2 regions of the Qipengyuania benthica genome follow, and region 2 is predicted to be linked to the other one. Evidence: predicted binding sites of a transcription regulator. Region 2 holds the regulator's gene; the other holds the start of a gene.
What was found. The regulator LexA, encoded in region 2, represses DNA repair genes until DNA is damaged. The targets are predictions, from matches to a motif close to GTTCCNCNCTTGTTCT.

Region 1: Q9K01_RS09335 (S24 family peptidase) is a predicted target of LexA. The motif match lies at 1,825-1,840, and genes of this name have one in related genera.

Annotation. Positions count from the first base shown of each region.
Region 1 covers NZ_JAVAIL010000003.1:64,447-67,831, reverse strand. The annotation lists gene Q9K01_RS09350 (aldehyde dehydrogenase family protein) at 1-1,083, shown strand, start outside; gene Q9K01_RS09345 (hypothetical protein) at 1,236-1,553, opposite strand; gene Q9K01_RS09340 (hypothetical protein) at 1,594-1,791, opposite strand; gene Q9K01_RS09335 (S24 family peptidase) at 1,925-2,575, shown strand; gene Q9K01_RS09330 (TIGR02466 family protein) at 2,631-3,254, opposite strand.
Region 2 covers NZ_JAVAIL010000002.1:451,123-454,507, reverse strand. The annotation lists gene Q9K01_RS07475 (ComEC/Rec2 family competence protein) at 1-1,407, shown strand, start outside; gene lexA (transcriptional repressor LexA) at 1,426-2,115, opposite strand; gene Q9K01_RS07465 (molybdopterin molybdotransferase MoeA) at 2,202-3,385, opposite strand, start outside.

The sequences.
Region 1 (3,385 bases), on a different contig from region 2:
TCGGTGCGGCTGGGCGGCGAGGTGATGCCGCTCGACATCTCCCCCCGCGCTGCGGGCTATCAGTCGATCTGGAAGCGGGTGCCGGTGGGCCCCTGCAGCTTCATCAGCCCGTTCAATTTCCCGCTCAACCTCGCCGCGCACAAGATCGCGCCGGCGATCGCGGTCGGTTGTCCCTTCGTGCTCAAGCCCGCCAGCAAGACCCCGCTGGGCGCGCTGATCATCGGCGAGGTGCTGGCCGAGACCGATCTGCCCGAGGGCGCCTTCTCGATCCTGCCCGCCAGCCGCGACGGCGCCGATCTGTTCACCACCGACGAGCGGCTCAAGCTGCTGTCATTCACCGGCTCGGACACGGTCGGCTGGGCGCTAAAAGCGCGCGCGGGCAAGAAGAAGGTCGTGCTCGAACTGGGCGGCAATGCCGCGGTGATCGTGGACGAGGATGCCGATCTCGACGACGCGATCGAACGGGTGATCAAGGGCACCTATTACCAGTCGGGGCAGAGCTGCATCAGCGTCCAGCGCATCCTCATCCACGCCGCGGTCTACGACCGGTTCCGCGACATGCTGGTCGAACGCGCCCAATCGCTGGTGGTGGGCGACCCCAAGCAGCGCGACACCTTCATCGGCCCGATGATCGACGAGGGCGAGGCCGAGCGCCTCAAGGGGTGGATCGACGAGGCCGTGGCGAACGGCGCCACGCTGCTGTGCGGCGGTGGGCGCGACGGCCAGATGATCGAGGCGACCCTGCTCGAGGATGTCGATACCGCCGCCAAGATCGTCAACGAGGAAGCGTTCGGGCCCGTCGCGGTGCTGATGAAGTTCGATGACTTCGATGCGGCGCTCGAAGAGGTCAACCGCAGCGAATTCGGCTTGCAGGCGGGGATCTTCACCCGCGATCTGTTCAAGGTGCTCGACGCATGGGACCGGGTCGAATGCGGCGGGATTTGCATCAACGAGGTCCCCAGCTTCCGCGTCGACAACATGCCCTATGGCGGGGTCAAGAACTCGGGCCTGGGCCGCGAAGGGGTGCGCTTCGCGATGGAGGACATGACCGAGATCCGCAATCTGGTGATTCGGCGGACCTGAGTGGTCATATCACCGTCGCCCCGGACCTGATCCGGGGCCGGGCTGTCTCCAGCACGCCGCCGGAAGGAAGCATTGCCCCGGCTCGGGGGCCGGGGTGACGATGGTTGTGATATTGGTTGGAGGCCGGGGGTGTCGACGCATCTGACACGGGCCTAGGCCTCCTCCAGCAGCAGCAATTCGCACCCCACCACCAGCAGCGGATCGGGCAGCAACCGGTGCTCGACCTCGCTCACCGTCGCATCGGCGACCAGCTGGCCGGGGATGGCGAATTCATGCTCGGGAAGCGCGGCGACGAAGCGTTCGCCCGCGGCCACCGCCTCGCTCCCGGTGAAGCGCAGCGAGAGGGTGTGACGCGTTCCCGCGAAGGTGATGCTGGCCCAGGCCTTTTCGCGGTGAACCAGCACCTCGCCGCGCTGTTCGGCGAGCGCCAGCAGCGCTTCGCGCAGCCGGTCGGTGGTGGATCGCCGCACGGTTCGCAGCCCGCTTCGGGGCGGATGGAGGGGAGGGCCGTCACTCGACATGCGCAGCCTCCCGACCGGCGCGATAGCCGTCCATGAAGGACAGCACCCGCGCCGCCATGAAGCCGCGCGGTTCGCGTCCCATCCTCAGATCGAGCACGAAGCGCGGATCGCTCGCCGCGAGGCGACCGAATTTGGTGGCGGGCATCTCCTGCTCGCGGAGGAATTTTTCGACGGATCGGATCAGCATGGCACTCCCTCGGCTTGGCGATTCGCGGTCTGTGTTCGCTATTTGTTCCAGCCGAAATCCAACTTGTCTAGGAAAAATCCTATGGTATAGGAAATGTCGATGTCGGGTTCGACGAAGTGCCGAGGAACAGCTGTTGGTCGAAATTCATGACGCCGCCGCGCCCGAACGCGCCCGCCTGCTCGAACTGGCGCAGGCCAGCCGTTCCAGCCTCGCTTCGCTCTCCGCCATGCTCGGCCGCAACCCGAGCTACCTCCAGCAATTCGTCCGCAAGGGATCGCCCCGTCGCCTGGAGGAGAACGACCGGCACAAGCTGGCCGAATTCTTCGGGGTTTCGGAAAGCGAATTGGGCGCGTCGTCAGTGCCCTTGCGGAAGACTTTGAGTGAGGATTTCATCGCCGTTCCGCGACTCCCGCTCGATGCCTCGGCCGGACCGGGAGCGCTGGGATCGGCGGAAATTTCCCTCGACAGCTTCCGCTTCTCGCGCCGCTGGCTGCGCGAAATGGGGCTGGAGGGTGCGGATCTTTCCGCCATCCGCGTCGAAGGGGATTCGATGGAACCCGTGCTGCGCAGCGGCGACGAGATCTTCGTCGATCGCAACAAGCGCGCCGGCGAGGGCGTCTTCGTCCTGCGCATCGGCGATGCCTTGCACGTCAAGCAGGTCCAGGCCAGCGGTTCCGAGCGGATCCGACTGGTCAGCGCCAACGAGGCCTATCCGCCGATCGAACTGGCGCGCGAGGAGATCGAGATCATCGGCCGCGTAGTCTGGAAGGGTGGCCGGTTGTGACGGTTGCCGGGTGAGCGAGGGCGCTGGCCTCGAATGGCTTCCGCCGCTTTCGATCCTAGCTCAGAACCAGTTCCGAGACGTCGCGAAAGCTCCCCAGCTGGCCTTTCAGAAAGGTGTTGAAGGCGATCGAATGCCGGGTTTCGCTCGACTGGTTGGGCTCGACGAAATGCAACAGGCTCGAAGAAAAGAGCACCAGATCGCCCTTCTTGGGCTGGATGGCGTTTTTGGTCGTGTTGTAGATGTTCGCCTTGCCCTCCTCCGGCGTCAGCGCAAGTTGCTGGTACATGCGGTGGCGGTCGAAGATCATGTTGGAGCCCGGTTCCGGGAGATCGCAGTAATAGAGCGATCCCGAGACGATGGAATTGGAATGTGCGTGCCCGTGCATGCCCACACCAGGTGGATTGGCCAGCGCCCATGACTGGGTCACATAGAGATGTTGGGCGATGCCCATTATTTCGCTGGCATAGGTGTCGAGCGCTCGCTGCACCGCATCCGCGATGGTCCTGAGTTCCGGTCGCTTGAAGATATACAGGTCCTCGGAAATGAGATTGACCTGGTTCTGGAGCATCTTCAGCTCGTTGATGAATTCGACCTGCCGCGGACTTATCGCATCGGCGATGTTCGTCACGAAATAGGGTTCGGCGAACAGGGGTTTTACAGAGTAGTCGCAAGTTTCCATCGCTTTGCCTCCCTTTCCGACCCGGTCGTCACAATGCACAAATGGGCCGTCGTTGCAAACCGGGCGCTCGGGAGTTGCTGCAGCGCCGGTTGCGCAAATGCATCGGACGAGCCATGTCCAGCCGATGACCC
Region 2 (3,385 bases):
GGATCGCCGGGGACGATCGCCGCAGCCTTCGCGAGTGGCGATCGCGGCTCGATCGCGGAGGGGGACGATGCGGCGATGCGCGACTCGGGGCTCTACCATCTGCTCTCGATCAGCGGCGTCCATGTCAGCGCGGTGATCGCCGCAGCGTTCTTTCTCGCGATGAAGCTGCTGGGGGCGTGGCCATGGCTGGTGCTGCGGGTGCGTCTGCCGCTGGTCGCCGCCGGCATCGGGGCGTTCGCGGGGATCGGCTATACGCTGCTGACCGGTGCCGAGGTGCCCACGGTGCGCAGCTGCATCGGGGCCTTGCTGGTACTTCTGGCGATCGCATTGGGGCGTGAGCCGCTGTCGATGCGGATGGTCGCGGTCGCGGCATTCGCGGTGCTGCTGCTTTGGCCCGAGGCGCTGGTGGGGCCCAGCTTCCAGATGAGCTTTTCCGCAGTGATCGCCATCGTGGCATTGAGCGGCGCGGGCTGGGTCAAGCGCTTCCTCGCCGCGCGCGAGGAGAGCTGGCTCGCGAGAACGGGGAGACGCGTGGCGATCCTGTTCCTCACCGGCCTGCTGATCGAATTCGCGCTGATGCCGGTGGTGCTGTTCCATTTCCACCGCGCCGGTTTCTACGGAGCCTTCGCCAATGTAGTGGGAATCCCACTCGTGACATTCGTCACGATGCCGCTGCTTGCGCTGGCGCTGATGCTCGATCTGGTCGGCCTCGGGCAGCCGGTGTGGTGGCTGGTGGGACAATCCCTCGACCTGCTGCTTGCGCTTGCGCGCTTCGTTGCCGAACAACCCGGAGCGGTGCAGTTGATGCCGCAGATGCGCCTGGGCACGCTGCTGGTGATGTTGGCCGGGCTTTTGTGGATCGCCCTATGGCGGGGACGGGTGCGCGCCTGGGGCCTAGTGCCGGTGGTGCTCGGGGTGGGAATGTTCCTTGCCACGCCCAAGGCCGATTTGCTGATCACTCGCGACGGGCGCCACCTCGGCATCGTCGGCGAGGACGAGCGTTTGCTGGTCCTGCGCGAAAGCCGCAGCTCCTACGCACGTGACAATCTGCTCGAGATGGCGGGTTCCGATGGAGCAGTGATCCCGCTCGACCGCTGGCCGCAGGCGCGTTGCACGCCGGAATTCTGCACCATCACACTGCGCCGCAGGGAACGTGTCTGGCATGTGCTGATCGGACGAAATCGCCAAATGGTCGAGGAGCGCGCGCTCGCGGCGGCCTGCGATCGTGCGCATATCGTGGTGGCCGACCGGTTCCTCCCGCGCAGCTGCCGCCCGCTGTGGCTCAAGGCCGACCGGCGGTTTCTCGAGCGCGAGGGCGGGACACTGGTCTATCTCGCGGATGGCGAAGTGCGCACGGTGGCACAAAGCCAGGGCACGCATGGCTGGTGGCGTGGAACACCCGACTGACGTGGCGCTCGGCGGCGCTCAGTGGTAGCGGCGCAGGAGCCCCGCGAGCCTGCCCTGGACCTGCACCTGCTCCGCACGATAGACCTGCGGCTCGTAGGAGGAATTGGCCGGGTCCAGCGTGATCCGACCGTCCTGCCGGCGCAGATATTTGAGCGTCGCTTCCTCGTTATCGACCAGAGCCACGACGATTTCGCCATCGCGCGCCGTATCGGTGCGGCGGATGAGCGCGAAATCGCCGTCGAAAATCCCCGCCTCGATCATGGAATCGCCCGAGACCTCGAGCGCATAATGGTCGCCGGGGCCGAGCAGCGCAGCGGGCACGGGAAGGCTGGTCTGCCCCTCGATCGCCTCGATCGGCGCGCCCGCAGCGATCCGTCCGTGCAGCGGAAGTTCGATTATGTCGTTGGCCGGTTCGCGCGCCACCGTTTTCGCGGCGAGTTGCGGCAAAACCGTATCATTGGCGGGCTTTGGGCTGCGGTTGGGGGGCACGGCGTCCTCGGGAGTACGGATCACCTCGAGCGCGCGTGCGCGGTTGGGCAGACGACGGATGAACCCGCGCTCCTCCAGTGCGCTGACAAGGCGATGGACACCCGATTTCGACTTGAGGTCGAGCGCTTCCTTCATCTCCTCGAAGGACGGAGAGATGCCGTTTTCTTCCAGCCGCAGCTGGATGAAGCGGATCAGCTCGTGTTGTTTGCGGGTCAGCATCGCATGGTCCTTGTGTCAGATGCCTGGCTTACCGGGCGAACGAACACGGAACAAGTACGAAACAAATGCAGCGCCGTCAAGCCCGCTCAGGAGAGGAGCAGGCAGGCGATGGGGTCGCCGGTCGTGGCTGCGGCGGCGTGCGGCGGACGGATCGCGAGCGCATCGGCCCGCCGCAGCGTGTGGAGCGCGCCGCTGTCCTGATTGTCGAGTGGGTGGATCGCGCCGCCGATGATCCTCGCGCGGACGAAATCCTGGCGATGGCCCACCGCAGGAAACGGCGCGCCCGCGGGCAGCAGGGTGGGCTGCGGAAGCGCCACGGCCGCGCCGAGCATGGTGCGCAGCAGCGGCAGGACCAGCATCTGCGCGGTGACGAAGGCAGAAACCGGATTACCGGGCAGGCCGACGGCGATGGACTTGCCGAGCCTCGCCACCATGACGGGCCTACCCGGGCGCATCGCGATGCGCCAGAAATCGACGCTGCCGCCTAGCCGCTTCAGCGCGGGCTGGATCAGATCGTGATCGCCCACCGATGCTCCGCCGGTGGTGATGACGACATCGGCATCGGCGTGCGCCGACAGAGCCTCGATCACTGCTTCGAGCCGGTCGGGAACGATGGCGGACGAAGCCGTATCGACCGGCAATTGTGCCAGCATCGCCCCAAGCATGATTCCATTGCTCGCCGGGAGATGCGCCGGGCTCGGCAGAGCCATGCCCGGTTCGACCAGTTCGTCTCCGGTGTCGAAGATCGCAACGCGTATTCGCCGATGGACTGGAAGCGTGCCATGCCCGGCCATCGCAGAAAGCGCGATCAACCGCGCGTCGATCATTTCACCTGCGGATGCCAGTGCTGTGCCGGGCATGAAATCATGTCCGGCACAGCGGATATGCGCGCCTCGACCGGGGGGACCCTCGCCGGTTAGCCGCAGCGTCTGTTCGTCGCGCTCGGCATCTTCCTGGACGAGGATCGTGTCGGCACCGGCAGGCAGGATCGCTCCGGTCGAGATCCTCGCCGCCTGACCGGGCTGCAGCATACCTTCGAACGGCCGTCCCGCCGCGCTTTCTCCCGCGAGGGACCAGGGGCCGGGCAGATCCACCCAGCGGATTGCGTAGCCGTCCATCGCCGACAGATCGGCAGCAGGCTGGCCGCGCACCGCGGTCAAGGGACGTGCGAGATAATGACCCAGGCAGCGCCCGAGCGGCAGTTCGACTACCGGGGTGGGGCGGGCGAGCGCCAGCAGGCGCTGCTGCGCTTCGGAGAGCGGCAGCAGGC